2 regions of the Polymorphobacter sp. PAMC 29334 genome follow, and region 1 is predicted to be linked to the other one. Evidence: predicted binding sites of a transcription regulator. Region 1 holds the regulator's gene; the other holds the start of a gene.

Region 1 (14,797 bases):
GATCCGCGCCTCGACCGTGGCGACGGTCGCGGTCAGCCCCATCAACCGCGCCGCGATCCGGTCGGCGGTCGCCTGCGCGGCCAATCCAGCCTGCGTCGCGGCACCGTCGAGCCCGGCAATCTCAGCACGGATCGGGTCGCCGAATGCAGCCTTGGCGCGCGCGGTGCCGGCGTTGTCGAGCGCCGCCTCGGCCTCGGCAACGATGGCGTCGAGCGTTGTCCGCATCGTGCCGGCGGTGGCATTGGCGACTTCGCGGACGCGCGACAGCACCTCGATCAGCGCCTGCGCCGATGTCAGCGCTGACCCCTGCGCGACGCCCTCGATCGCCGCGAGCGTCGCCTGCGCGGTCCCGAGTTCGGCGGTCAGGCCATGCGCGGCCTTCTCGACGACGGCCTGCTGGCGGGCGACTTCGGCTCCAGCCGCAGCGATCGCCGCCGCCGCCGCATCGACCGGCGGGACAAGCGCGGTCGTCGCGGTGTTGAGTTGGTCGAGATCGCTGGTCAGCGCCGCCACGGCCTCGGCATGAACCGGCAAATGCTCGGCGAGCGTCGCGATGACTCCGTCCGCCCCGCCGGTCAGCCGTGCAATCCCGGCGTGCGCATCGTCGAGCGCAGCGTTTGCCTGCACCAGCGGCGGGTTGACGCTGTCCGCCGTGTCGCGGATCGCCGCCATCCGCGTCTGGAAACCATCGAGCGTTGCGGTGCCCATCGCAGCAGCATGACCGAGCCGCTTGTCGAGGATGGCAAAGCTGCGCTCGATTCCCTCGACCATCGCCTGCGACCCTGCGTCGTGATCCGCGAGCCGTGCCGCCAGCGTGTCGCTGACATCGATGATCGCGGTCAGGCGGGCGGTCACCCGCTGCGCCGCCTCGCCGCCGATCGCGTCGAGCGCCACGCGCGCCTGGTCGACGCTCGCGAGCAAGGCATCGGTCTGGACATGGATACCGTCGCGAGTCGCGTCGAGCGCGGCGGTGGCACGATCGAGCGCGGTGTCGACGGTGCGCCCGAGCGTCGCCGTCCGGTCGGCGATCGCCCCCGCTGCCGCAACCGACGCGTTCTCGATCCCGGCGAGCAGCCCAGCCATCGTCGCGCTCGCCTCGGTGACCTGTGCCGCAGCGGCATCGTTGCGCGACCAGACCCCGGCGAGCATCGTCTCGACCGTCTCGAGCTGGCGCCCCGTCTCCGACGCGGTCCGTTCGAGGATCGTCGCGAGCGACGTTGCCTGGCGGCTGGCTTCGGGGAGGAGCGTGCCGATCTGCTGCGACGCGCCGCTGGCGGTGTTGCTCGCGAGCTGGAGCGCCGCTGCCCCGGCTTCGAGCCGGGTTGCGGCGAGGACGAGGCCGCCGCCATCGCCTGTCGCGGCAGCGCGCAGGCCCTCGACGCGGGTCAGGACCGCAGCGAGCGTCGCGTCGATGTCGAACAGCCCCTCCCGGATCGCCGCCGTCGCTGCGCCCGCCGCAGCGCTGCGTGCCTCGAGCTCGTCGAGGTCGCGGCGCGCGGACCGCCGGAGCAGGTCGATGCCGATCACGACGACCGCGAGCGGCGCGGCGATCTGGACCACGAGCTGCGCGACGAGCCCGGCGATCAGCACCGGGTCGCGCTGCGCGAAGCTGCCGCTCATCGACCCGGCGATAATCGCCCCGGCAATGACGATCAGCCACGCAAGGCCGATGAGGAAAATGATGACCGGGCGGCGGCGCGAAGTCTCGGACGAATTGGTCACGGCAGGACGGTCACCTTCGCACACGGCTGTTGGGATCACAGGGTCTATCACCCGTCGCCGGGCGAGGACAGTCCGCCCGCTTGGCAGACCGGGGTTGCGGCCCGTATGACCCCGGCCAATGTCGACCGCCGTCCTTTTCTCAGCTCCGCTACCCCCGCCGGGGACATTAGTGCCGCTTGTTGGCGGGCTGACCGTTCTCGAACGCCAAACGCGGCAGGTGCGCCGCGCCGGGATCGCGCGGGTATTGGTAGTCGACGAGGGACCGCTCGACTGGGCGACGCTCAACGGCGATGTGGTGGTGATTGATACCGGTGTCGTCCTCGACGACCGGATCGTCGCCGCGCTCGCCTTGGCCACCGCCCCCGCGATCGCGACGTGGCCGGCGGCGAGCGGACGCGGCAGCGAGCGCATCGACGCTCAGGATATGACGGCGGGTATCGCGCTTTATCCAGCGTCGCTGGTCCGCGATACGGCTGCGTCGCTCGGCGACTGGGATCTTGCGCCGACGCTGCTCCGTGCAGGGTTGATGGCGGGGGCGATGCGCGTCGACATGACGAGGCTCTCTCTGTTCGAGGCGACGTTGGACCGCGATGTGCCGCTCGTCTGGGCGCAGCCCGACGATGCCGATGGTGCCGAGAAGACGACCGTGGCGCTGATCGCCGCTACTCAGCCGGGATGCCGCGACGCGCCGGGGCGGTGGCTCGAGACGCCCGCCGAGGATGCCGCAGTCCGGCTCTTGTTGCCGCTTCGCGTGCCTGCCGATGCCGTGGCGCTTATCGCGATTGGGTTCGCAACGGGTTCCGCGACCGCTTTTGCGCTCGGCTGGATGTGGATCGGTCTGCTCTTTGCTCTGCTCTGCGGCCCGATCGCCGGCACCGCAGCAAAACTCGCCGGGGTCCGCGTCGAGCGCGTTCGGGTCGGCGGCGACGCAATCGAGTTTGCGCCGTACGGCTGGTTCATCGCAGCGGCGGCGCACTTCGCTGCAATCGGAACGACGACGGCGTGGCCCGTCGCGGCGCTGTTGATCGGCTTCATGCTCGCCGAACGCATCCAGCGCGGCTTCTTCCGCCGCTTAACCGGCTCCACGCTCGATTTGGCCGGAACGTTCGAGGCGCGCTTCGGGCTCATTGCGGCGCGGCGCGGTACGCTGCTGTGGTCGTGGCTGGCGTTCGCGCCGTTCGGCGCGTGGTTCGCGGGCTTCGTCGTCCTCGCCGCCTACGCCACGGCGAGCTTTTTTGCCGCCCAGTGGCGGACCTTCAAGCGGCTCGGTGCCGCCCGATAAGTCCGCCGAAGGCTGTCGTTACCGCGCGCTGAGCGGGACGTACTCGCGGTGGGTCGCGCCGGTGTAGAGCTGGCGCGGGCGGCCGATCTTCTGGTCGTGGTCCTCGATCATCTCGTTCCACTGCGCGACCCAGCCGACGGTCCGCGCGATCGCGAAGAGCACGGTGAACATCGACGTCGGGAAGCCGATCGCCGCCATGACGATGCCCGAATAGAAATCGACGTTGGGGTACAGCTTCTTGTCGATAAAGTACGGATCGCTCAGCGCGATCCGCTCGAGCTCGAGCGCGACGTCGAAGATCGGGTCCTTGAGCTGGAGCTTGTCGAGCACCTCCTTCGCCGTCACCGCCATGACCTTGGCGCGCGGGTCGTAGCTTTTGTAGACGCGGTGACCGAAGCCCATCAGGCGGAACGGGTCGTCCTTGTCCTTCGCGCGGGCGATGAACTCGGGGATGCGGTCGACGGTGCCGATCTCACGGAGCATGTTGAGCGCCGCCTCGTTCGCGCCGCCGTGCGCCGGGCCCCACAGGCAGGCGATACCGGCGGCGATGCACGCGAACGGGTTGGCTCCCGACGAACCGGCAAGGCGGACGGTCGAGGTCGACGCGTTCTGCTCGTGGTCGGCCATCAGCATGAACAACTTGTCCATCGCGCTCTCGATCACCGGATCGACGACGTACGGCTCGGCGGGCACGCCAAAGGTCATCCGCAGGAAGTTGCCGGTGTAGCTCAACGAGTTGTCGGGATAGAGGAACGGCTGCCCGACCGCGTACTTATACGCCATCGCGCCGAGCGTCGGCAGCTTGGCGATCAGCCGGTGGCTGGCGATGACGCGCTGCTTCGGATCGTGGATGTCGGTCGAGTCGTGGTAGAACGCCGACAGCGCGCCGACGACGCCGCACATGATCGCCATCGGATGCGCGTCGCGACGGAAGCCGCGGAAGAAGGTCGACAACTGCTCGTGGACCATCGTGTGGCGGGTGATCGTGTGGGTGAATTCATCGTGCTGCGCCTTCGACGGCAGCTCGCCGTTGAGCAGGAGGTACGACAGCTCCATGAAGCTCGACTGCTCGGCGAGCTGGTCGATCGGGTAGCCGCGGTGGAGCAGGATGCCGGCGTCGCCGTCGATGTACGTGATCTTCGACTCGCACGCGGCAGTGCTGGTGAAGCCGGGATCGTAGGTGAAGCGCCCGGTGTTGGCGTAAAGCTTGCGGATGTCGACGACCTCGGGGCCGACCGACCCGGCCATGACCGGATAGTCGAAGGATGCGTCGTCGATGCTGAGATGGGCGTTGCCGGTCATATCGCTCGTCCTTGTTCAAGAAGTGGCGGCATCACTGCCGCGGCCCTTTCGTCACCACGTCGTCGATCCGCCCGAGGCTTTCGTCGCGCCCGAGCAGCTCCAATACCTCGAACAGGCCCGGCGAGGTTGCCGACCCCGTCACCGCCGCGCGTAACGGTTGCGCGACCTTGCCGAGCTTGAGGCCGTGCGCCTCGGCGACCTGCCGCACTGCCGCCTCGATCGCGGCAGTGGTCCATTCAACGCCGTCGAGCGCGGTTCGGACCGCCGTCAGCACCGCGGATGCGGCGGGATCGTCTAACAGTTTTTGTGCGCCTGCGTCCATGGGGAGCGGGCGCGTCCGAAGGTAGAACAACGAGGATGATGCGAGCTCGTCGAGGTCCTTCGCACGCAGCTTGAGCTCGGCCATTCCGCGGTGCAGCAACGCCCGTTCGGCGTCGGTCGGTGCGCGGTCGAGCAGCTTTGCAATACGCGGTGCGATCAGCTCGACGAGCCGCGCGTCGTCGGCCAGCCGGATATAGTGGCCGTTGACGCTCTCGAGCTTCTTGAGGTCGAACCGCGCCGGCCCGCGCCCGATCCCGCCGAGGTCGAACCACTCGATTGCCTGCTCGCGCCCGATGAATTCGTCGTCGCCATGGCCCCAGCCGAGCTTGAGCAGATAATTGTCGACCGCCTCGGGGAGCATGCCGAGCTCGTCGCGATAGGCGTCGACGCCGAGCGCGCCGTGACGCTTCGACAGCTTGGCCCCGTCGCTGCCGTGGATCAGCGGGATGTGGGCGTAGACCGGGTCGGGCCAGCCGCCCTCGACCGCATCGAGCGCGCGGATCAGCGCGAGCTGGCGGAACGCGTTATTGAGATGGTCGTCGCCGCGGATGACGTGGGTCACCCCCATGTCGTGATCGTCGACGACGACCGCGAGCATGTAGGTCGGGGTATCGTCGGAGCGGAGCAGGACCATGTCGTCCAGTTCGGCGTTGGCGACGGTTACGTTACCTTGCACCTCGTCGGCGATCGTGACGCTGCCGTCCTTCGGCGCGCGGAAGCGGATGACGAACGGCGTGCCCTCGGGATGGTCGGTGCGGTCGCGCCAGCGCCCGTCGTAGCGCAACGGCAGCTTCGCCGCCCTTTGTTCGGCACGCATCGTCTCGAGTTCGGCGGCGGTGGCGAAGCACTTATAGGCGTGGCCGGCCACAAGCAGCGCCTTCGCCACCTCGGCATGGCGGGCGGCGCGTTCGAACTGCATCACCGGCTCGCCGTCCCAGTCGAGGCCGAGCCAGCGCATCCCGTTGAGGATCGCGTCGACCGCCGCCTGTGTCGACCGCGCCCGGTCGGTGTCCTCGATCCGCAGCAGGAATTTGCCGCCGTGGTGCCGCGCGAACAACAGGTTGAACAACGCCGTCCGCGCCCCGCCGATGTGGAGGAAGCCGGTCGGGGAGGGGGCGAAGCGGGTGACGACAGGCGCTGCGCCCATGTGATACTATCCAACGAAGAGGGGTGGATGGGGGAGACGGCGCGTGTCTAGCACAAGCTATCAGCCGGCGAACAGTCGCTGGCGTCCGACCCTGCCGAAACGCCAGCGCCCGTCTGCCGCGACGCGCGGCCTGGGTCTGGCGGGGCTGGTCATCTTCGCGGTTGGGGTCGCGATCTGGGTTTCGGCCTTCGCCGCGCTGGCCTCGGTGCATTGGCTGCCGCGGGGACTGCAGCGATTGGCGCTCGAGGCGGGGATGGCCCTTTCGCTTGGAGCTGTCGCCGTCGACGCGATCATCGCGTGGCGGTTGACGCAGCGTCTTCACCGGGTGGCGCTGACCGAGCCGGATCACGCCGACGGCTAACCCAGCGGCAGGCACCATTACGGCACGCTGGCCGCTGTTTGTGGGCTGGAGGACCGCGCTCGACGACTGGCTCGACAGCGAGCGCGCGCAAGTGCCGCTGTGGTCGCCGGTGGCGTTCGGGCTCGGCATCACGCTGTATTTCATGCTGCCGTGGGAGAGCCAGCGGTTGGCGGCGGTGGTCGCCGCGCTCGGCGTCGCCGGGGCCGGGACGATCGTCCGTGGCAGCGCCGGGCGGATGCTCGTGTGGGGCGGGGTGCTCGTCGCGCTCGGCATCGGCATCGCGGCGTGGCGCAGCGCCGACGTCGCGCTCCCCGTCCTCCGCGACCGCTTCGAGGGCGAGATCAACGGCACCGTCGAGGCGGTCGAGATCCGCAGCGGGCGCGGACAGGTGCGCTTCCAGCTCGATCCCGACGACCCCGGCCTGCCGCCGCACGTCCGCATCAGCCTCAAGGCCAATGTCCCCGCCGGGCTGGTGCCGGGGGCGAACGTGACGGTGCGCGCGATGCTGCTGCCGCCCGCCGGGCCGAGCTTCCCCGGCGGTTACGACTTCGCCCGTCGCGAGTGGTTCGACCAGCTCGGTGCGACCGGTTACCCGCTCGGTCCGACCGTCATCACCCGCAAAGCACCGCCGCCCGCCGGGGTCGAAGCTTGGCTCGATGATCTCCGCGCGCGGCTGACGGTGCGGATCGAGACGGTGGTCGGCGGCGACGCCGGGGCGATCTCGGCGGCGTTCGTCACCGGCGACCAGGGCGGCATCTCGACCGCGACCAACCTCGCGATGCGCTATTCGGGAATGGCGCATTTGCTGTCGATCTCGGGGGTGCATATCGCGATCGTCGTCGGTGGGACGATGTGGATCACCCGCGCTTTGCTCGCGCTGAGCCCGTGGATCGCGCTGCGCTGGCCACTCAAGGCGATTTCGGCGGGAGCGGCGGCGGTCGCGGGGATCGGCTACACGATCCTCGCGGGCGCGCAGGTGCCGACGGTGCGGTCGTGCATCGGCACGGTGATCGTCCTGCTCGGGGTCATCATGGGGCGCGAGGCGCTGTCGCTGCGGCTGCTTGCGGGCGGCGGCTTCGTCATCATGGCGGTCCGCCCCGAGGCGCTGCTCGGGCCAAGTTTTCAGCTGAAATTCGCCGCGGTCACCGGGCTCGTCGCGCTGTTCAACTCGCGGCTCGGGCGCTGGCTGTCGGCGCCGCGGCAGAATGCGGGATGGGTGTCGCGGACGCTCCAGCACCTCGCCGGGCTGCTCGTCACCGGGGTCATCGCCGAGGCGCTGCTGTCGGCGACCGCGCTGTTCCACTTCAACCAGACCGGGGCGTACGGCGTTTTCGCCAACCTGCTGGCGATCCCGTGGACGAGCTTCATCGTCATGCCATTGCTCGTGCTGGCGTTGCTGCTCGACCCGCTCGGGATCGCCGCCCCGGCGTGGTGGGCGCTCGGCAAGTCGATGGACGCGCTGATCGCGCTCGCGGTGTGGGTCGCCGGGTGGCCGGGGTCGGTCGTCCGGGTTGGGTTGATGCCGATCACCGCGTACGCGCTGCTCGTCGGCGGCGGGCTGTGGCTGTTCATCTGGCAGGGTCGCGCGCGCTGGCTCGGCGCGGTGCCGGTGGTGATCGGTGCCGTGATGGCGCTGACCTCGCACCCGCCCGACCTGCTCGTCAGCGCCGACGGCCACCACGTCGCGGTGCTGCTCGATGCCTATGACGACGAGGGGCCGCGGTTGGCGTTGCTCCGCGACCGCACCGGCGACTATCTCCGCGATGTCTGGGGCGGGGTCACCGCGTCGACCGCCGACGCCGCGATTGCCGACCTGCCGAATGCCGACTGCACGGTCGACGCCTGCGTCGCGCGGGTCGGCACCGGGCGGAGCGCGATCCGGCTGCTGGCGACGCTGTCGAAGGACCGGATCGGCCAGCCGAAATTCGGCCCGGCGTGCGCCTCCGCCGACATCGTCGTCAGCGACCGGCGGCTCCCCGCATGGTGCAACCCGCACTGGCTCAAACTCGACCGGACCGCGCTCGAAACGAGCGGCGCGGTTGCGATCTGGCTCGCGGGGCGGCGGGTCGAGACCGTCGGCGAACTGACCGGCGACCATCCGTGGATGCCTCAGCCGCGTGTCTGGCGACCTCGCGCTGGGGGCGCGAGCGGTGCCGGGCGGGCTTTGCGCGCAGGCCGACCCGCAGAGGCCGCGCCGAACCCGGACGAGCCTACCTATTGAGTAAGGCAAGCGACCGCATCGCTCGACTGCCGGCTTCGCGAACGATGCACGCGTCGCGTCCCGCTATAGCTCGTGTTCGTGGTCAACCATGTGATGTGAACGCGAACATATCGCCCGAGGTCGCCGCAAGCCGTGCGGCCTTGTAAGGCGCATAATCCGGGTCCGAAATAAAGTCCTCGGTCGCGGCTCGTGAGGGAAATGTCAGCAAAACGATCGAGTCGAGATCCGGCCCGTCACCTTCGAACCGACGAATGCTTTCCGACACCGCGAAGTATGCGCCACCATGCTTGCGGATAATCGCCGGCACGTTTGCTGCGTAATTCTCTACCCATGCCATGTCGTGGACCTTGATCGTCACGAGAACAAACTCGGCCATTGCGCACCCCTCGTTGCAACTCGCATCTGTCGACGATTCTAACTATCCAAAGTGGATATCGCCGCATTGCTGATATGCGATGTTTGAGGAATGAAATTTAGGCGGACATTTCGACCGTCGCATTTAGCGATGGCGAGGTCAGCGCTGGCCAGTCTACCTTCGCCCAACCGATCGCCAATATTTAGACTTTTTACATTGTGGCACGAAGTCTCAACGGCGTCATCGCTTCGGTCCAGCATCGCCGCGGCTAGCCACCATCACGGCGGGCTATGCAGTAAGCCTGAACGCCACGCTGCGATCACATCGTAGGCTCTCGCCGACGGAGACGGATCAATTCTTCTCGACGTAGATCATTCCGCAGCGATCTATCGAACTGCTAGAGACAAACCCACGGGAACGTCTACACCGATAATGTCAGCCTGCCAAATGCCGGATCGCGAGGTCGATCTTCGTCAGGCGTAGTCGATCTTCATCAGGCGTATCGGCGCAACAGTCCCGCAAGCTTGCCCTGTACGCGCACCCGCGACGGCAGATAGCGCTGGGTCGAATACATCGTGTTCGCCGGTTCGAGCTCGACCATGCCCTTGGCATGCTTCAGGATCTTGAGCGTCGCGTCATTGCCGTCGACCAGCGCAACGACAATGTCGCCATCGCGGGCGGTGTCGCAGCGGCGGACAAGTGCGTAATCGCCGTCGAGGATACCCGCGTCGACCATCGAGTCCCCCGATACTTCGAGCGCATAGTGATCGCCCGGCCCGAGTAGCGCTGCCGGAACCGAAAGCAACCGGTCGTCCTCGAACGCTTCGATCGGTTGCCCGGCAGCGATCCGGCCGTGAAGCGCGAGCGTGACGATGTCGTTCGCCGGGACCGCCGGTGCCGCCCGCTTGCGGAAGTCTGCGTGGACGACCTCGCCCTTGGGCGCACTTACAGCGCGCTGGACCGCATCGGGCATGCGCAGCACTTCAAGGGCGCGCGCGCGGTTCGGCAAGCGGCGGATGAAGGCGCGTTCCTCGAGCGCATTGATCAGGCGGTGAACCCCCGACTTCGACTTGAGCGCAAGCGCCTCCTTCATCTCCTCGAACGACGGCGACACACCACTCTCGTTCAAGCGCCCGTTGATAAATGTCAGCAGGTCGTGTTGCTTGCGCGTGAGCACCGTCGTTCTCCATCCCAGGAACCGATGCAGAACGTTTAGGCAACACTAGATATGGTGTCAAGCATGATGCAGTCCACCATCGCACCCGATTTGGTTGCTTCGGCATATAGTTCGCGGACGATCAGGACATTGCTATCAGCGAGGACGCGGAGCATCGCGCTGTCCTGCGCCGACGCGGGTGCGACGACGCCATCGATCAGACGGGCGCGGAGATAGTCGCGGCGCGGCCCGTTGGCTTCGAGGTCGACGCCGAGCCGGGCGGGGATGCTGCACGGCAGGGGGTCGAGGTCGCCGCCGAGCGCGCGGAGCAACGGCACGACAAATAGGGTCGCGCAGACGAACGCCGACACCGGGTTACCCGGCAGCCCGACGACGCGGGTCGCGCCAAGCATCCCGGCGAGCATCGGCTTGCCGGGCCGGAGCGCTATCCGCCAAAAGTCGATCGTCGCGCCCATCTCGCGGAGGACCGGCTGGACTAGGTCGTGGTCGCCGACCGACGCGCCGCCGATCGTAACGAGGACGTCGGCGTCGGCCTGCGCCGCGATCGCGGCGGTCAGCGCCTCGCGTGTGTCGGCGACGATGCCGCCGTCGATGACATCGGCGTATTTGCCGAGTAGCGCGGTGAGCATGACGCCGTTCGAGCTGACGATCTGGCTCGGCCCCGGCGCGACCCCGGGCGTTACGAGCTCATCGCCGGTGGCGAGGATCGCGACGCGCGGGCGGCGGTGGACGGGGAGGGTGGCGTATCCGGCGGCGGCAGCGACGCCGATCCGCGCCGGGGTGACACGTGATCCCGCTGCCGCAACCGACTGTCCGGCGGGGAAATCTAATCCTGCGCGACGGATGTGCGCGCCCTCGCGCGGCGGCCCGTCGCCGGTCAGGGTGACGATGTCACCATCGCGCGCCACGTCCTCCTGGACAACGACGGTGTCGGCCCCGGCGGGCAGCGGCGCGCCGGTGAGGATGCGGACGGTCTCACCGGGACCGACATGGCCCGCAAAGCTGCGCCCCGCCGCGCTCTCGCCGGTCAGCCGCCACGGCCCGGCGCGGTCGGCCCAGCGAATCGCGTAGCCGTCCATCGCCGACGCGGCGAACGGCGGCTGGGTGAGCTTGGCGACGACGTCGGCGGCGAGAATGCGGCCCAGCGCGGCGGCGAAGGGAACGGTTTCGGCGGGGAGGGGAACGACCCCATTGAGCAGCCGCGCCTGCGCCTCGTCGACGCCAAGCAACGGCTTCACTCGGCGATATCCGTGTCGCCGTCGAGGCGGGCGCTCCAGTCGCCCGACTTGCCGCCGCGCTTGGCGAGCAGGCGGATGCCGCCGATCGTCATGCCGCGGTCCATGCTCTTCGCCATGTCGTAGACCGTCAGCAGCGCGACCGAAACCGCGGTCAGCGCTTCCATCTCGACCCCCGTGTTGTGTGTCGTGCGGACCGTCGCGGTGGCGCGGATGCCCTCATCCTCGATGACAAGGTCGACCTCCATCCCGCTGATCGGCAAGGGGTGGCAAAGCGGAATCAACTCGGCGGTGCGCTTTGCCGCCATGATCCCGGCAACGCGCGCGACGGCGATGACGTCGCCCTTGGCGAGGCTTGCGTCGCGGATCGCGGCGAGGGCTGTGGGGGCGACCCGGATCGTGCCCTCGGCGACGGCGATGCGCCCGGTGACGGCCTTCGCCGAGACGTCGACCATCCGTGCTTCGCCGGCGGGGTTGAGGTGGGTGAGGCTCATGCCGCGAGCAGGGTGCGGGTCGCCGCCTCGATGTCGGGGCAGCGCATCAGGCTCTCGCCGACGAGGAAGGCGCGGACGCCGTGTGCGGCCATTGCGGCGAGGTCAGCGGGGCCGGTCAGCCCGCTCTCGGCGACGACGGTGGCCCCCGGCGGGATGCGCCCCACAAGCTCGTAGGTCCGTGCGAAGTCTACCGAGAAGTCGCGCAGGTCGCGGTTGTTGACCCCGATCAGGCGGCTCCGCAGGCGCAGCGCGCGGTCGAGCTCGGCAGCGTCGTGGACCTCGACCAGCACGTCCATCCCGCGCTCGATCGCCGCGTCCTCGATCTCGGCCATCGCGGCGTCGTCGAGCGCGGCAACGATGATCAGGATCGCGTCGGCGCCGATGCTCCGCGCTTCGGCGACCTGCCACGTGTCGAGCATGAAGTCCTTGCGCAGGACGGGGAGGGTGCACGCGGCGCGGGCGGCGACGAGATAGTCGTCATGCCCCTGGAAGTATGGCGCGTCGGTCAGCACCGAAAGGCACGCGGCCCCCCCTGCTTCGTAGGCGCGGGCGTGCGCGGCAGGGTCGAAGTCGGCGCGGATGACGCCCTTCGACGGCGATGCCTTCTTGACCTCGGCGATCAGCGCGAAGCCGGTCGCGGCGGTTCGGTCGAGCGCGGCGCGGAAGCCGCGTGGCGCGGTCTGCGCGGCGGCGGCGCGGTCGAGATCGGCGAACGACGCCAGCGCCTTGCGGCGGGCGACTTCGGTGCGCGTCATGGCGCAGATGCGGGCAAGGATATCGGACATGACGCGTGTGTAGAACGGACCGGCGCGCCACGGAAGCATGGCGGACGCTTCGCCTCATCCGAGCGGCGACGTCGATGGGTGCCTTGCCCGAGACTGCCGCAGAACCTTCACCGAACGATGGTACCATGTGGTACGTTAGTCCGAGTGATTCGCCTGCGGGGGGCGCCCGCACACGACCGAGGGAGACGATGATGACGACGATCACCACCACCGACGGCACCGACATCTTTTACAAGGACTGGGGTCCGAAAGACGCGCCCGTAATCGCCTTTCACCACGGCTGGCCGCTGAGTTCGGACGATTGGGACAACCAGATGATGTTCTTCCTCACCCACGGCTTCCGCGTCGTCGCGCACGATCGCCGCGGCCACGGCCGCTCGGCGCAGGTTAACGACGGCCACGACATGGACCATTATGCCGCCGACTCCGCCGCGGTTGCCGATGCGCTCGACTTGCATGACGCGGTCCACATCGGCCACTCGACCGGCGGCGGCGAGGTCGTCCGCTACGTCGCGCGCGCCGCGCCTGGCCGCGTGTCGAAAGCGGCGATCATCAGCGCGGTGCCGCCGCTGATGCTCAAGACCGAAGCGAATCCCGAGGGCACGCCGATGGAGGTGTTCGACGGCTTCCGCAACGGCACCGCCAGCAACCGCGCGCAATCGTACGTCGACATCCCGGCCGGGCCGTTCTTCGGCTACAACCGTCCCGGCGCGACCCCCAGCCAGAGCGTCATCGACAATTGGTGGCGGCAGGGGATGATGGGGAGCATCAAGGCGCATTACGACGGCGTCAAGGCGTTCTCCGAAACCGACTTCACCGAGGATCTAAAGTCGATCGACGTGCCCGTCCTCGTCATGCACAGCACCGACGACCAGATCGTGCCCTACGCCGACGCCGGGCCGAAGGCGGCGGCATTGCTCAAGCATGGGACGTTCAAGAGCTACGACGGCATGCCGCACGGAATGCACACGACGCACGCCGACATCATCAACGCCGACCTGCTTGCGTTCATCCGCGGGTAGAAGCGCCGCTCAGGCCGCGATCCACGCCGCAAGCAGCCGCGCTGCTGCTCCGCTGTCGATCGCGGCTGTTGCCTGCTCGACCCCGGTGCGCCAGTCATCCGCCACGCCCGCCACCCGAAGCGCGGCGCTGGCGTTGAACAGCACGGCGTCGCGGTAGGCCCCCGCTTCGCCGGCGAGCAGCCGGGTCAGGGCGGCGGCATTATAGGCGGCGCTGCCTCCGCGCAGTGCCGATAGTGGGTGGTGGGGCAGGCCGGCTGTCTCGGGGGTGACGCGTTCACTTGTCCCGCCGACCCACAGCACTGTGCTCGGGCCGTCGACGGACAGTTCATCGAGCGGTTCGTCGCCGGCGACGAGCAAGGTCGCATCGGTGCCGAGGATCTCGATCGCGCCCGCAAAAACGCCGAGGAAGCCCGGGCGGGCGACGCCGATCAGTTGGCGAGCGACGCGCGCCGGGTTGGCGGCGGGGCCGGTCAGGTTGAGCACCGTGCGTCGTCCGATCGCGCGGCGGACCGGCGCGAGCTTGGCAAGTGCGGGGTGGTGCGCCTGCGCGAACAGGAAGGCGATGCCAAGCCGGTCGAGTGTCTGCTCGGCGGCGGCGGATGCGCGGTCGAGGTCGAGGCCCAGCGCCTCGAGCGTGTCGGCGGCACCGGCCTGCGACGAGGCGGCGCGGTTGCCGTGCTTGGCGACCGGCACCCCCGCTGCGGCGACGACGATCGCGACCGCGGTCGAGACGTTGAGCGAGTGGCTGCCGTCGCCGCCGGTGCCGCAGACGTCGATCGCGCCAGGGGGAGCTTTGACCGTGATCATGCGGTCGCGCATCGCTTGCGCCGCGGCGGCGATCTCAATGCTCGTCTCGTCGCGCGCCGCCATGTCGGTGAGGAAGCGCCGCGCGTCGTCGAAGTCGGGGCCGCCGTCGAACAGCAGGGCGAATGCGCTCGCCGCCTCGTCCGCCGCCAGCGGTGCCCGCGCGTCGGGAAGCCGGATCACGCCGCGGCGCGGGTGATCGTCGGCACGCCCGCGAGCGCAAGGAAATTGGCGAGGAGCGCGTGGCCGTGCTCGCTGGCGATGCTCTCGGGGTGGAACTGGACGCCGTGGATCGGCAGCGTCCGATGGCGCAGGCCCATGATCGTCGCGGCGGCCACTCCATCGGCAACGACGTGCGCGTTGGCGATCAGCACCTCGGGCAGCGTCGCCGCCTCGACGATCAGCGAGTGGTAGCGCGTCGCAACGAACGGCGAGGGCAGGCCCGCGAAAACGCCTCTGCCGTCGTGGACCACCTCCGACGTCTTGCCGTGCATCAATTGCGCCGCGCGGATAACCCGCCCGCCGAACGCCTCGCCGATCGCCTGATGCCCGAGGCAAACCCCAAGCAA
Region 2 (14,797 bases), on a different replicon from region 1:
GGCCTGCCGCGGCCGTCGCCCTTGAGCCGGACGATGACCCACGAGCCGTGCATCCGCTCGCCCTCCATGACGAACTTGAGCTCGCCCTTGGCCAGCGCCGCGGCGATGTTCTCGAACCCCTTCTCGGGGGCCCAATAGCCGCGATCCCACAGCATCACCGTGCCGCCACCATACTGGCCCTTCGGGATAATGCCCTCGAAGTCGCCATAGTCGAGCGGATGATCTTCGACCTCCATCGCCATGCGCTTGTCGTGCGGATCGAGCGAAGGCGCCTTCGGCACGGCCCAGGAGCGAAACGTCCCTTCGAATTCGAGGCGGAGGTCGAAATGGAGGTGGCTAGCGGCATGCTTCTGAATGACGAAGCGCAGCGCCTGCGACGGCACGACCTTGGCGTCGTCGCCCGACGGCTCAGCGGTCTGCGCGAAGTCCCGCATGCCTTGGTATTTTTCGAGCTTGGTCGTGGCCATCGGCGCCTCGGTAGGACTGGTCAGATAAACGTCCGACAATCACAATGATCGCACTTGATCGATGAGTCGATTTTCTCGTCGCGGCGTTGAGGGTGAAGGAGAACAGACCATGCCTCAAGCCGCGACCCGCCGGTTCAGCGTCCACGCCCGGCACATCGACCAGCATCACGCCCGATTGCTCGACGAGGCGTCGTTCGAGGCGGCGGCGGTCGCCTACGTCGAGGATTTCCATCCACCCATCGCCGACGACAACGAGATGCGGGTGATCGTGCGCGAGGTCGGCACCAGCCACGAGCATTGCTTCACCATCGATCTCGAGACTGGTGCGACGACCCCCTGCGGGTGACGATATCGGTCGGGAAACGATTTCGCGCGAGGGTCGTTGATCGCTCCTGGCGCCCTCGTCCGCGCCGCGAGGAAGCGACATGGCGTATCGTCCAAGCTGGCAGGGTCATCTCAAGCTCTCACTCGTGACCTGTCCGGTCGCGATGTATACCGCGACCAACGCCGCAGGCGATGTTCACTTCAATCTCATCAACCCCGAGACCAACAACCGGATCAAGATGATCACGACCGACCCCGACACGGGGCCGATCGAGCGGTCGAAGCTGGTCAAGGGCTATGAGGTGTCGAAGGGCGAATACATTCTGCTGACCGACGACGAGATCAAATCGGTCAAGCTCGAGAGCACCAAGACCATCGACATCGAACGCTTCGTCGCCGGCGACGAGATCGATCGGCTCTATTGGGACAACCCCTATTATCTCGCCCCCGACGGCAAGATGGCGCAGGAGGCGTTCGGCGTCATCCGCACCGCGATGGAGAAGTCGGGGCAGATCGCGCTCGGGCGCATCGTCATGGCGACGCGCGAGCGCATCTTGGCGCTCGAGCCGCGCGGCAAGGGTATCCTTGCCTACACGATCAGGTCCGACGCCGAAGTCCGCAAGTCCGACGAGATCTTCGCCGGCATCAGCGACGACAAGGCCGACGCCGGGATGATCGCGATCGCCGAAAAGATCATCGAGCAGCGCGAGGGGCCGTTCGACCCGAGTCAATTCGTCGACCGGTACGAGAAGGCGTTGAAGGACCTGATCGAGGAGAAGAAGAAGGGTCACAAGCCCGCCGCCGTTGCCGAGCCCGACAATACCAACGTCATCGACCTCATGGCGGCGCTCCGCGCCAGCCTCGAGGGTAAGAAAGGTGCCGCCAAGTCGGGGGCCAAGGATGCGGCGAAGGACGACAAGGCCGCGGCCAAGAAGGCGCCGGCGGCGAAGCCGCGGGCGCGCAAGGCCGGCTGATCAGTCGGTGCCGCCGGCCTTCCGGTAGGCGGTCCGCGCCTCGACGACAGCACCGGTCGCCTGTTTGCGCTGCTCGACATACCGTGCCTGCGACGCCTCCCGTTCCGCATCGAGCTCGTCCTGCCGTCGGCGGAGTTCGGCCTCCTCGCGCTTGCGGTCCTCGTCGACTTGGCGGAGCGCGGCCTCGGCCTTATCGAGCGGCCTGCGATCCGCAGGCTTCTTCTTTCTAGGCGGCTTAGCGGGCGGTTTTTGGGGATGGACGTCCTCGGCCCACTTTCGCGGCGCGTCGGGGATCTCGGGAAGGCCACGGGGCTTCAGTTCGAAGGGGTTTGTGGTCCCGATCAGCCGCCGAAGCGGCACGCCGGGCTGCGCCCGCGCCGCCTCGACTGCCTGCGCGTCGTCCGTCTGCCTCGCCTGGCCGCTGGCGAACAGGTTTTGCCGGGTGCCCCACGCCTCGAGCGCCGCCGTCTGGCTGCGCGCCGCGACGACGGAATCGTAGAAGCCCATCTGGGCTGAGAATACCTTGAGCTTGGGATCGACCGCCTTTTTCATCAAGTCACTCCGAATTACCTCTTCGATGTGGGTTGTCCCCTCGCACCGCGCTACTCCAAAATCCTCGTCGATGGATCCGCGATCCCGCCGACCGTGTCATCTTAGCCGGGGACGTAACCGCTGCTGTAGATGACGATCGAGTGGTTCCCACCCCCGCGAGCGTCGATCATCTAGGCGCCGACGACCACTCCATGATGCTGAATTCAGTTGCCGACCCCAACGCGCTGAAGGGCCGAAGCCACAACCCGGCTTGACGTCGGCGGTCGTTGATAAGAACATAGAGCGAACAAACGAGTCGTGCTTTTCATGTCCGCCATCGCATCCAGATCAGAATCGCTGTCGCGTCTCCGGGAGCATCTCGCTGTCGTCGAGGGCGCGAACCGGCTTTCCGCGCTCGGCTTTTCCGTTGCCGCGCTCGACCATAGGCTGGCGGATGGCGGGCTCCACGCTGCCGCGGTGCACGAGTTCGCTCCGGCCGCGGCGTCGCTGGGCGACGATGCGGCGGCTACCCTCTTCATCGCCGGCGCCGCCGCGCGGTTTGCCGCCGCCGCCGACGCACGCGTGCTGTGGGTCGTCGGTCGCTTCGATCTATATGCGCCGGGGCTCGAGCAGGCGGGACTGACGCCGGCCAAGGTGCTGTTTGCCGAAGGACGCGATGACAAGGAGGTCCTGGCGCTCATGGAGGACGCGCTCCGGCACGGCGGGCTCGCCGCGGTGGTCGGTGAGGTCAGGCGGGCTGACATGATCGCGACGCGGCGCCTCCAGCTCGCCGCCGAGGGCGGCAGGACACCCGTACTGCTGCTGCGGCGCTGGCGGCGGCGTGGCGTCAGTCCGTTATCCGAGCTGTCCGCTGCGACGACGCGGTGGCGGATTGCCTGCGCAGCACCGCGGCAATTGAGATAACGTCTTTCAGGATAGCCTCGCCCTCACCCGTCGCGACGCTATTGACCGACTTGAGGCGTCCATCATCCCACCGCGCGAAAGTGGTGTCCGTGTCGGATGCGCCTCCCGAAACTTTGCCGGCCGAGAAAGCCTGCCTCGACTACCTGTTGCAGCTGTTCGAAGACCTCAATTTCTGTGACGAGATGCTCGACCGAGAGGCCCCGCGGCGCCTCTTCTTCGCTTCACCCAGCGCTACGGGCCGCACCGTTCTGGGTCGACGTCACCGCCGCTTCGAGCACCGCAATGCGGCTGGCGCACACAGCATGGACCGCTTGACCGAGCGTCTCGACGCACCGCCCGAGCCACTCAAGCTCGGCGGCATCGATCCTGTAGTGCTTCGAGTAACGCGCCTTGACGTAAGCGTCCTTGAGCTTCTCGAACATCACGCGATGTTTGCGGCTATCGCGCGGCCACGCGTCGATCAGACGGGCATCGAGCCGCTCTGCCTGCGACCGCAGGAAGGCGATGTTATGGACGTGCGGCGTGTAGAACGTCAGCACGAGCAGAACGCAGTGGTAGAGGCTCTCGGCTGCCTGATGATATTCGAACGCAGCGTGTTTAAGGAGGCCCTGGGTAAAAGCATATTTTGCAAGTTTGTCGCGGCCCATGGCTGCCGGCAGCCATTCCTCAAAGTACTCATTCGCCATGCATAGCGCCTGCTCAGGCGTCTTGGGCTTGGGGGTATGGAGGTCGGTGTCGTCGGACTGGTAGAGGGCGATGCCGTCCCTCGCGACATCCATGAAAAAGTAGCGCCCGTGCGCCAGTCCGTCGTTCACTTCCTGAAGGGTATGGACTATGAAATTTACCGGGGTCCGAAGCGTCTTGGTTATCGACAACTCGCGGATGAGCCTCTCTTCGGCGTCACCCCAATAGGCAACGCGGTCGGTCAGCTCGCCCTGGTTGACGATGATCAGCAGGTCGTAGTCCGACTGATAGCCTTTGGCGGTGTGCGGCTCATCGATCCAGCCACCGCGGGCGTAACTGCCGTAGAGCACGACCTTTTGGATCCGTCCCGCTGCCCGCTTGCCGATAGCGTTGGCCTGCGCCAGCTCGAACGCCTCGAATAGGATCGCGATAACGCGCTCAAGCTCGCGCTGCTTCGCCGCCGGCAGATGGTCGATCCCGGTTTTCATCGCCCACAGGATATCAGTGGGGCAGGGGGGCTTGGCAAGGGAGTTGCAAGCGTGGTCGTTCGTCGGATCAAGATATAGGCCACTCGCTTAAGTTATCGGAGCGTATGGTCCGCTTGAAGCAAGATCGTTGGCATGTGATCGTCCATCCCGATTGGCGGAGCGTCGCGTTCAAGCACAAAGCCTGCGGCGATAATGGCCCCGGCAACGCGAGCAAAATAGTGCATCTCGAACACCAGCGTTTAGCCGTACCAGATCGGATCAGTAAAGATGTGATGGCGCAGTTAATCATCGACGATTGCAGTCAGCGGCGATACGATCGCGAACCCGCCGTCGCGGGTCGTGACAAACCAGATGCCCGAGCCAAAGGTGAAGGGGCGGTATGCTTAGATTATCGGTCTCGGATTACCCAGTAGTGAAGGCATATCATGCCACCTGTTGGCCCCATCAACTCGCACTCCCTGTCTGTTCACTTCAGAGTAACGACGTGGCTGTGACGCTCCCCAAGCGGAACAAACAAAGAACACTTTCATTAAATAGCATTTTGTGCAGTCAATCCGCGGCTGGAACCCGCCACAAGGCGGGGCTAAGATACTGCAGGAAAAAGAAAAACAGCGAGGTTACAGCTTTGATACGGCGCAAGCTGTCGGGCAATGCATTCCTGCCTTGTGGTGAGCCCGACAGAATGTGATTGACCGCCCAATGCGCTCCCAACGGCTTCACGCTATGCTTCGCCGCCGGGTCGTGGCATTTTGCCGAGAGACCAGCGTTGTCGCAAAAAGCGCTGGGTCAGGAGATGCCCATGGGCAACGTCACCGCGCGATCGGTCCTCTATGTCTGCCTATTGGTTTGGGCCATAATGTTTGGAGTGTATGTCGTCGGCCTTTGGACCGAGTCTGCGGTGCCAGAATTCAGCAACGAAGACGATCATGTTATAGTTCACGACGCATCGGTAGTTGCACATCGCGGAACGGTTACCCCTTCAGCGGGAACATCACTGTCTGTTCGCCTGAAAGAGCAATAGCGCCGCAGTAAGGCCCAATCCTAAGGAAACGATCATCGGCCTGCCTTGCCATCTATGGATGGACTACTGAGTGCTTGAGCAACACAAGAAACCAGACCTGCCAGACTGTTCCCAAAAACCAGACTTACAGGTAATTTTTCCGAGTTGTTGGCAAGCACCGCAAAGTAGCCGCTGTCAACCAGCCTAGAATTTTGAAATCGTAGAGATATCTGAATCATGGCAGGCTGTAACAGATTTCGGGCTTCTGGATTTAGACCGTAAGCCACTCGCGCGATAAGGGGGTCGGGGCAACCCCTCGACCGTAAGCGATGTGCCGAGGCCCTTCAGGCTTGGAAGTTCCACGGCATGAGCTGATTGAGGTTCTGGCTGGAGTGTCCGCGGGCAAGGCGCTCGAGGGTGTCGGTGAGCCAGGCGAGTGGATCGACGGCGTTGAGCTTGGCGGTCTCGATGAGGCTGGCGATGACGGCCCAGTTGTCGCCGCCGTCGTCGGAGCCGGCGAACAGGGCGTTCTTGCGGTTAAGGGCAATGGGCCTGATGGTCCGCTCGACGGTGTTGCTGTCCATCTCAACGCGGCCGTCTTCGACGAACAGCGTCAGGCCGGTCCGTCGCGAGGTAGCGTAGCGGATCGCTTCGGCCAGCTTGCTCTTGGCGCTGACCAGGGGGAGCCGGGCGGTGAGCAGTCGGAACAGCGCGTCGACGATCGGCTCGCTCTTCTCTTGCCGCAAAGCGCGACGGGCTTCGGCGTCCTTCCCGCGGATCTCGTCCTCGATGGCGTAGAGCGCCTTGATCAGCTGTAGTGCCTCGGTGGCCGTTGGTGAGGCGTCGGCCCTGGCGAGCTCGAAGAACTTGCGGCGCGCATGGGCCCAGCAGAACGCGAGCGCCACGTCATTGCGGCGGCCGAGCTTGTTGTAACCGGCATAGCCATCGACCTGCAGGATGCCGCTGAACCCGGCGAGATGTGCCAGTGGCCGCTCGGACTTGCGGTCGGGCGCGTAGATGAAGGCCACCGCCGGCGGATCGGTGCCGCCCCATGGTCGATCATCGCGGGCATAGGCCCAGATCTGCCCGGTCTTGGTGCGTCGTCGTCCTGGATCGAGCACCGGTGCCGTCGTCTCGTCGGCGAACAGCCTTGGTCCCCGCTTCAGGACAGCAAGCAGGTGATCCCGCAGCGGCGTCAGCCACCAGGCGGCGCGGCCGGTCCAGTCTGCCAATGTCGAACGGTCAAGGTTGACGCCCTGACGGGCGTAGATCTGGGCCTGGCGGTAGAGCGGCAGATGATCGGCGTACTTGGAGACCAGCACCTGCGCGACCAGCGCGTCGGTCGGCAGCCCGCCTTCGACGATCCGCGGCGGTGCCGGCGCCTGCACGACCTGGCCGTCGCAGGCACGGCACGCATAACGCGGACGGCGGGTCACCAGCACCCGGAAAGCTGCCGGCACCACGTCGAGGCGTTCGGCCACATCCTCGCCGATGGCATGGAGATCACCGCCGCAGCAGGCACACTGCTTGCTGTCGACGTCGATCAGTTGCTCGACGCGTTCAAGATGCGCCGGCAGCTGGCCGCGGTTGGTACAGCGCTGCTTCTCGGCGCGCGCGTTGGGTGAACTGATCGTATCCAGCTTCGCTTCCACCTTGGCGAGGGCGATGCCGAGATCCTCGAGCACCAGCTCGAGCTGGTCGTCGTCAAGCTTCTCCGAGCGGGGACCGAACCGGTGACGCATGAAGGCGGCAATGATGCTGTTCAGCCGAGCGATCTCGGCATCGGCTTCAGCCTGGACGACGGCGTTCTGCTCAGCTTCGGCGCTAATGCGCGCGACCTCCGCCGTCGCGTGCTCCACCTTCGCCATGAGCCGCGCCGTCTCGGCGTGGGCGGCGACGATCATGGCGCGGAGCACCTTGGGATCGTCGGGAAGATCAGCTACGGCGAGCATGATAGCGGTAGTGAATCACGCGCGCGCACGCGCGTCGAGGGCTACCGCCGATATGAGTCAATCTACCGCAGGCACAGTGGCTTAGCCGGCGATCTGCGGCACTCTCGTGCGTCTGGCCTGATGCACCCGGCGCCAGTCCAGACCTTCCACGAGTGCGGCGAGCTGGGCGGCGGACAACCGCATCACGCCGTCATGAACAGACGGCCAGCTAAAGGCGCCGGCTTCCAGCTTCTTGGCCATCAGGCACAGGCCGGTGCCGTCCCACCAAACCAGCTTGACCCGGTCGGCCTTCTTGGCCCGAAACACATAGACGACGCCGGAGAAGGGATCGCCGCCGAGCTGGGCCGTCACCAGCGCCGCCAGGCCGTCCATCCCCTTGCGGAAATCTACCGGCCGCGTGGCGACCAGCACGCGGGTGGCACCGCTTGGCCCCGGCGCCGTCAACGGCTGCCCTTCAGCGCATCCAGTACCGCCGCGATCAGGGTCGCATCGGCACCGCGGCCGATCCGCACCGAAATGCCGTCCATGCTCACCTCGATCGGGGCTGGGATACTGCCGCGACGGGCAGACCGACGTCGTCGCGGAGATCTGGCCGCCGATGTTGCGGGTAGCGGCGATGGAACCTCTTCAGGCTCGACGATCGCCGGCACGAACAATGGCGCTTCGGCGGGCTCCACCGGGCGGCGCAGCTGCCGCCGCCACGTGAACAGCTGGCTGGGGCAGATGTCGTTCCGACGCGCCACGTCACAGACGGTGATGCCGTTGCCGGCATAGCTCTCGGCAACGATCTGCGCCTTCTCATCATCGGACCATGGCCGACGCCGCCTCGTGCCGGTGAAAACCTCGATCCGCGCCGCACGACCGCCCATCGAGCCAGCATCGTCACATGACATCATCATAGCATCAGCACCGCCAGCCCCTGGGACAAGCAGGACTCGCGGGTTACGCCGTCATGAGCAAGGCGGGGTCAGCACAGCGCTTACCCTCGACCAGCGCGCCGCGCAGCGCTACAGGGAGCGAGAGAAGCACGGCGAATGACGCCGTGCCGTTGTAGGCCAGCCGCGCCATCGCCTTTCGATTATAGCGTCTCAAGCGGTAACAAGGTGACATAAATGAGCACTCAGTTAGGCCGATACGCTATCGCAGGTGCAGTTGCCGCAGCATTATATTCACTGATATATCTGATATTCGCCGACAAGCTGCTGCCGCAGGGTGAAGCTGAGTTCGCTGTGGTTCCGGCTTTTCTAGCTTCGTTGCTGCTGAGCTTCCAGCTCCATAGCCGTTGGAGTTTTGCGGGTCACGGCAGCCGAAACGAAAAAGTAAGGCTACCGTTGCGTTTCCTCGTAGTCCAAGCGGCTGGCCTTGTCACCAATGTCGCTCTTACTTATCTAGTGACCAAGGTCCTGATGGAGCCGAATTGGGTAGCCTTGCCCCCGACACTGATCCTTACGCCACTTCTTACCTTCGCGGCGCAGCGGATATGGGTGTTTCGATAGTCGACGTAGCTGCAGCTGCGGGCAGGTGGACAACGCGTGAACCAACGCGGATTTTGCGAGGGAGTGCCTCGTCGATCGCGTCTGCAACGGCCGGATTGTAACGTTCGTCAAACCACGTGGATCCGCGATCGCCGTCACTCAATACCGCGCCAACTCGGTGATCTCGGATCCGTGCAATCACGATGCGCTCGTCCCATCTACCTGCCCGCGCCAGCTCGGCGAATATTGCTGGCTCCCAAACAATTTGACGATGCATACGCATCAAAATGACCATCTCGTCGGATATAATATCGCCTTTGACGGGTCCGAGTATCTGCACGAGTTCGGCATCCTCACCTCGTCTCGCGTTAATCGACTTTAACAGCCATCGGTTCGGGTGTCCCACCATAGAGAGTGCCAGCAATAGTGGTATTAGCGCCCAACAAATCGCCCTGATGGGTGAACCAAGCGAGAGCTGGCTCGAGGCGCTCTGCAAGATTGATGCTACGGCGAACGCGCCGCAGACCGCTAACCCCGCAATCCACTGAATATAATATGAACTACTCGATCCGAACTTACCTGTTGTCACCAGCGATAGCGTGGCAATAGGAACGAAGAACAGAATTGCTGTCCTGGTCAATTTAGGTTCTGTCTTGAGGCGACGATCGCGCCATGATTCTGCAGCCATCTTCAGATAGCCCGATCCACAAATCAGAAATAATGGGATGTCGAGGCGAGTTCCGTCTCGAAGGTTGGGAAGTATCCGTGCCATCTCGAAACGGTTAATATTATACAAAAAGAGATGATATATTATTCCGCCGTGCGTCTGCCAAACTAGCGCAGCAAGAACTAGAGCACCAAGCAAAAGGGTTGTCGAGATCGCTCTTGTTGCCTGTTGGGGACGAAGCAGTAGGAGTGTCACAAAACTTGCCGCAGCAGCAACTACCGAAACTTGCTTGCTAAAAGCAGAGAGAACAAAGCAGACCGAGGCGACATAGATCAGCCCCTTGCGTCGGTCGCACTGCGTGACGCACCATAACCCAGCAATCGCGAAGAAACAGGCAATAGCGTCCACACGCATTTGAGGAGCCCATCGGTAGACCGCCTCGAAAAGAACAAACATTATACTTCCGGCGATCGTCGCAATCCGAGAGAAAAGCGCGGGGCCCTGAGGCATAATGCGTCGTGCGAGATCACCGACAAAAAACGCAGAGCCGGCGGTCGAGACCAGAGAGACTATCCGCCCCGAATACAGTGGGTCCAGCCCCATCGCCGCGAGCGTGAAAGTAGCGAGGTGAAAAACAGGAGGATAGTGGAACACGATAGCGGGAAAGCCATCGATTGGTGCATAGCCTCGGCCGGCGACGATCTCGACCATCTGTTTCCAGACAATCCCCTCATTATAATCAAGACCATAAGGAAAGAGCAGCGCTTCAGTGCACCACCAAAGGACTCCCACAACCGGGATCGCGGTAATTAGCGACAAGATAGCAAGATATGTCGATTCGATTAACTTAGACTTTCGCACAAACATCTATCAGGCAACACTACTTGGTCGCGCAACAACGAGCATCTGTTTACCCATAGGCTTAATAGGACTTTTCAGATAGGCACCTATTAGCATATCGGATGTCGGTAATCGAGACTTGACTGTCAACGGTAAAAAACGTGGATGCACTTCCAGTACTTCCCACCCGTTTGCTTGTAAGAAGTCAACGAGGCTAATATGTGAGTAGACTGCAATATGAGTATAGTCGTCAAAATACTCACGATAAGCAAAGCGATAATTGGGCTGCAGAATTGTGAGCGTTCCTCTCTGCGAAAGAAGCGGTCGCAGCCGACTAAGGACCTTGGAAAACTGTTCCTGCTCGAGATGTTCGAAAAGGTTCGATGCAAAAGCATAATCGACCGAACCGAGTTCTATCCCAGACAGCTCCTCGACTGAGCCGATGATCACCTCTACTCCGGGACTAGCATGATCGTGGAGGCCCGCCCATTGGTCGGTAGCGATGCAACGTCTCGCACGGACAGTGTTTATGAAGTCACCATACCCAGATCCCATATCAAGTACTGTGTCCGCTAAGCTAATCCGTTTGCTGAACCAAAAACGCCATAAAGCGCGCCAAACCTTGGCGCGCTTAGGATCTAATGCCAGACGGGTATCGTGATAGGCGTTACTCATGTCATCCACCGCCAATCAAAAAGAATGCCGTATATCATCCGGACCCCGACCTTCAGTCCTCGCATATTATTTATATTCCCGCCCTTACTAATGCCGACGCGAGGATGAAATGTTATTGGACACTCGACGACGACGAGATCAAGTCCCAAAGCGCGATCAAGAAAATGTGCGTTGAACTCAAGATTGATAGCCGGGTCTACTGCGGGAAGAAGGCGCTCTAGGGCGCTCCGGCGGCATAGTTTGTAGGTCGTACCTACGTCGGTCATTGTCCCACGACCAAGATGCTTAGCTTCAAGGAGCTTTCCGACAAAAAGATTTCCGTAATACATAAAAGTGCTCAGCTGCGTCTCATGCTGCCGGAGTGGCTCGACCGTGCGCGTACCGTTTACGATGTCGGCGTGTGGCGCATACGCAAGCAGCTTCTCGATATCATAGGAACGAAACGTAAGATCGCCCTCACATAGAACCACAAATTCGGTATCATCGAACGCAGCGGCTTCGCTCAGACAGCGAAACACGCATCTACCATAACCGGGCTGGAGTTCGTTATGCGTAATTGCCCCTGCCTCCAAAGCGCGCTCGAATGTTCGATCGACGCTATTATTGCTCACAAGGATTACGCGTTCGACCATCGGGTTTTCGACGAAGTCGCGAACAGCCGGGCCGACACTCTCCTCATCGTTATATGCGGTCAGCGCAACAGTCACGCGGCGTCGCTCTATTGCTGTGAAGCGAACGGGTCGATCGGGTTTCCGGTGCCTCAACAAGTAGAGGAGGTCGAACATAATTAGCGCCAAGCCAAGCACGAGCGGGACACCGCTGTACCAAACGAGCCACTCGGCCAATGAGTCAAGACTATGACCGTATGGTAAAATATAGCGCGGGAAGACCAGCAAAACGCCAAGTACGTATGTGCTTAATCCGAGCGCTGAAATGAGAAGACCATAAAGCAGATATGGCGGATGCCGCCGACGATCCGCGGCAAATTGCCTGCTACTGTCCGCCGCGTCATGCACTGCAGCCCCCTCGTCGTTAACCTTTGCCCAGAGGCCATCGGACACTCGCATGGATGTTGCAGTGCGGCAAGAGCCTAACAAATAATAAAGACGTCATGCGATCTCCATCGTGCATCGTTTGCCATTCCGTCGGATCAGGCCCAAGCTCGGGCGGGGAGATACGAGTCCAGCGCACAGGGCTAACACCAACAGTCGTGAAGCCTGGCTTACACGGGCGATTCCCAGGAGTCCGCCGACGTGATTCAGCGTTCCCTGTCGAGCGAGGTTGCGTTGGCGACGGCGGTTAGGTTGAGGGCGCATTGACGAAGTCGGAACTGAGGTGGCTGGCGCAGTCTCGGCGCGATGCCGGACAGGTCCGTCGGCTTCTAGTGCTGGCGGTGATTTATGATGGTGGCAGTCGGATCGAGCGGCGCGGATCGGTGGCGTCGGCTTGCAAACGGTGCGCGAATAGGCGCTGAGGTTCGACTGCAACGGACCCGCTGGCCTGGTCGATAGCAAAGCCCCCGGGGGCGGCCGAGGCTCGATGCAACGCAGAGAGTGGCGCTGGCGGCGGCCGTCGAAAGCGGTCCTATCCCGGCCACGTATGGCGTCGTACGCTGGCGACTGGTCGATCTCGCGGCGTGGGTTCACGACAAGTTCGCCGTGTCGATCAGTCCCCAGACGCTGAGCAGCGAGCTGCGTGCGATGGGACACCGCAAGCTGACGGTGCGGTCACGCCACTATGCGCAGGACGCGGACGCCATCCCGGCATTTTAAAAAATAACCCCCCAGATGGCGGCGATCCGGGCCGCGCTCCTCCAGGGCATAGCCATAGAACTGTGGTGGCAGGACGAAGCGCGGGTAGGGCCAGCAGAACGGCATCACCCGACGTAGGGCGCGGCGGGGAACACGACCGTCGGCTCCGAACGACCAGCGGACGACCTCGGCCTATATCAATGACGCCATCTGTACATCCGAGGCGCGACGCCCGTCCTGCAGCGCTGCAACACCGAAAGGATGACGCTCGACCTCGCCAAGATCGCCGTCGCCGTGTTGCCGGGTGCGCGGGGCCGTAATGCCGCTGCCAGCAAAATGACCCGAGCTAAACCAGGTCGGGAAGGTTTGGCAGTTCGTGCGCGACAACTGGCGGTCGAACCGCATCTTAAAATCCTACGACGACATCCACGATCATTGCTGCTTCGTATGGAACCGCCTCGCCGCTCGGACGGGGCGCATCATGACCATCGGACCGCGCCATTAGGCGCATGGGGTGAGGCCAATAATACTTGGTTCGAGGAAGCGGAAAGGGGCTTCCCGAGACCGCTGCGCCTCCGACAAAATTGTCGCCGAAGAACGCTAGGTCCTTCGCATATCGACAGACGCAAGCGAGGCTGGTCGCAAACCTTTCGAGAGTGGGAGCGAAGCCGGCTGTTCACGTTGACTCAAATCGCTGTGCCAGCGTAAAAGGATGGCAGGAAACGAAGATAGCTCGGAATTTGACCGATGAAAATTGCGATGATGTCCTATCAAGTTTGCGTACTTAATAGAGCAAATCACGCGATTCTCGGTTGGCTTGAGTCGGCGAGTCGATGCCCTTAGCGTCAGCGGTGGCCGCGTTCATCCATCGATTCTTCGCCCAAATCATGCGTAATGGAAGGGTGTCGCTCTGCTCGATTTTTGCGGTGGATTTTTTGATCAAAAGTTTGTCAGCAATAACCACGAGTCGGCGTTGCCGCGCTTTAATCAGCAGGAATTGGATTTGTGCCAACAATTCTCATTCTGTGCCGAAGCGCCTTTCTTATACAAGCACCGGGTTAATTAGATGGTTATCGTAAGTATTCCGCCAATAGAACGCGAGATTGAAATCCGCGTTAGTGTTATAAGTCAAGTCGCCAATCCTTGCCCGTCTCGAGTCAGCAGCGTGGTCAATTGCGGCTTAAACTTTTTTGTGAGCCGAATTCGGCGTGTCTAACGCGCGGCCATCCTATATGGCGGGGTATGAGCAGCGCTCGGTTCAAGCGACTCGATTGAAACGGGCCGCATTCTTTGCGTTGTGTCTGATTCTTGCCTGCGCGTACGGCATCCTTGTAGTAGCTTTGCCGCAATCCCTGCTCGTCGGGCTTGCAGTGCCTATCGTCGTGATGCTTTTACTATGTTTATGGATGTTGCCAGATCGTGCAACATTTTCCCTCATCGCAATAGAGCGAGTTGCGCAGATATACTTTATATTGAGTATCGTCTGGCCGGCCTACATTGCGGTCGCGTTGCCTGGATTGCCTTGGCTAACGCCCACCCGGATGGCGCTGTTCTTGTTGACGTTGCTGTTTACGTATAGCCTTTCCACTTCAGGGATATTACGTACGCGCCTCATGCGTGTGGTGCGGACAACAGCTACATTTCGCTGGTGCTTTCTTTTATGGGAGGGGATGCAGGTCATTACTCTCCCGGTATCGCGCACGGTTGGGATTTCTGTCCGACATCTGCTTGACAACCAGTTTTCGTTGGTTGGCATGTTCTTCCTCGGTTGTATATTATTCACGCAGAAGGGCCGTGCCGCTTGGTTCGTGCGTGCGCTCATATTGTGCGCAATATTTACTGCTTTAGATGGATTCGTCGAACTTAGGCTAGGTTATCCCCCTTGGGCAAATCACATTCCGAGCTTTCTACGTATCGACGAGTCCATGCTGGCAAATGTACTCGGGAGTCAGGCGCGGTCTTCGGACGGACTATATCGAGTGCGTGGACCTTTCGTAAACAGCCTAGTTTTCGCTCAGTATCTGGCGATGTGTGTGCCGTTTATC

Evidence for each region. The regulator LexA, encoded in region 1, represses DNA repair genes until DNA is damaged. The targets are predictions, from matches to a motif close to GTTCCNCNCTTGTTCT.
Region 2: the regulator LexA is predicted to act here: its motif matches at 2,590-2,605, upstream of KZX46_RS03650 (ImuA family protein).

The regions. Positions count from the first base shown of each region.
Region 1 is NZ_CP080243.1:2,289,421-2,304,217, forward strand. It holds gene KZX46_RS14590 (hypothetical protein) at 1-1,722, opposite strand, end outside; gene KZX46_RS14595 (hypothetical protein) at 1,892-3,004, shown strand; gene KZX46_RS14600 (citrate synthase) at 3,023-4,306, opposite strand; gene gltX (glutamate--tRNA ligase) at 4,338-5,774, opposite strand; gene KZX46_RS14610 (hypothetical protein) at 5,818-6,135, shown strand; gene KZX46_RS14615 (ComEC/Rec2 family competence protein) at 6,176-8,356, shown strand; gene KZX46_RS14620 (DUF1330 domain-containing protein) at 8,439-8,732, opposite strand; gene lexA (transcriptional repressor LexA) at 9,205-9,888, opposite strand; gene glp (gephyrin-like molybdotransferase Glp) at 9,924-11,126, opposite strand; gene moaC (cyclic pyranopterin monophosphate synthase MoaC) at 11,123-11,617, opposite strand; gene trpC (indole-3-glycerol phosphate synthase TrpC) at 11,614-12,402, opposite strand; gene KZX46_RS14645 (alpha/beta fold hydrolase) at 12,594-13,424, shown strand; gene trpD (anthranilate phosphoribosyltransferase) at 13,434-14,411, opposite strand; gene KZX46_RS14655 (aminodeoxychorismate/anthranilate synthase component II) at 14,408-14,797, opposite strand, start outside.
Region 2 is NZ_CP080242.1:792,524-807,320, reverse strand. It holds gene ligD (DNA ligase D) at 1-467, opposite strand, end outside; gene KZX46_RS03665 (DUF5961 family protein) at 577-813, shown strand; gene KZX46_RS03660 (Ku protein) at 893-1,765, shown strand; gene KZX46_RS03655 (hypothetical protein) at 1,766-2,317, opposite strand; gene KZX46_RS03650 (ImuA family protein) at 2,624-3,220, shown strand; gene KZX46_RS03645 (HEPN domain-containing protein) at 3,442-4,392, opposite strand; gene KZX46_RS03640 (hypothetical protein) at 4,497-4,805, shown strand; gene KZX46_RS03635 (IS66 family transposase) at 5,737-7,344, opposite strand; gene tnpB (IS66 family insertion sequence element accessory protein TnpB) at 7,426-7,788, opposite strand; gene KZX46_RS03625 (transposase) at 7,785-8,243, opposite strand; gene KZX46_RS23190 (hypothetical protein) at 8,287-8,412, opposite strand; gene KZX46_RS23440 (GtrA family protein) at 8,457-8,840, shown strand; gene KZX46_RS03615 (hypothetical protein) at 8,803-10,347, opposite strand; gene KZX46_RS03610 (class I SAM-dependent methyltransferase) at 10,357-11,001, opposite strand; gene KZX46_RS03605 (glycosyltransferase) at 10,998-12,062, opposite strand; partial or broken gene KZX46_RS03600 (winged helix-turn-helix domain-containing protein) at 12,317-13,257, shown strand; gene KZX46_RS03595 (hypothetical protein) at 13,537-13,764, opposite strand; gene KZX46_RS03590 (O-antigen ligase family protein) at 14,024-14,797, shown strand, end outside.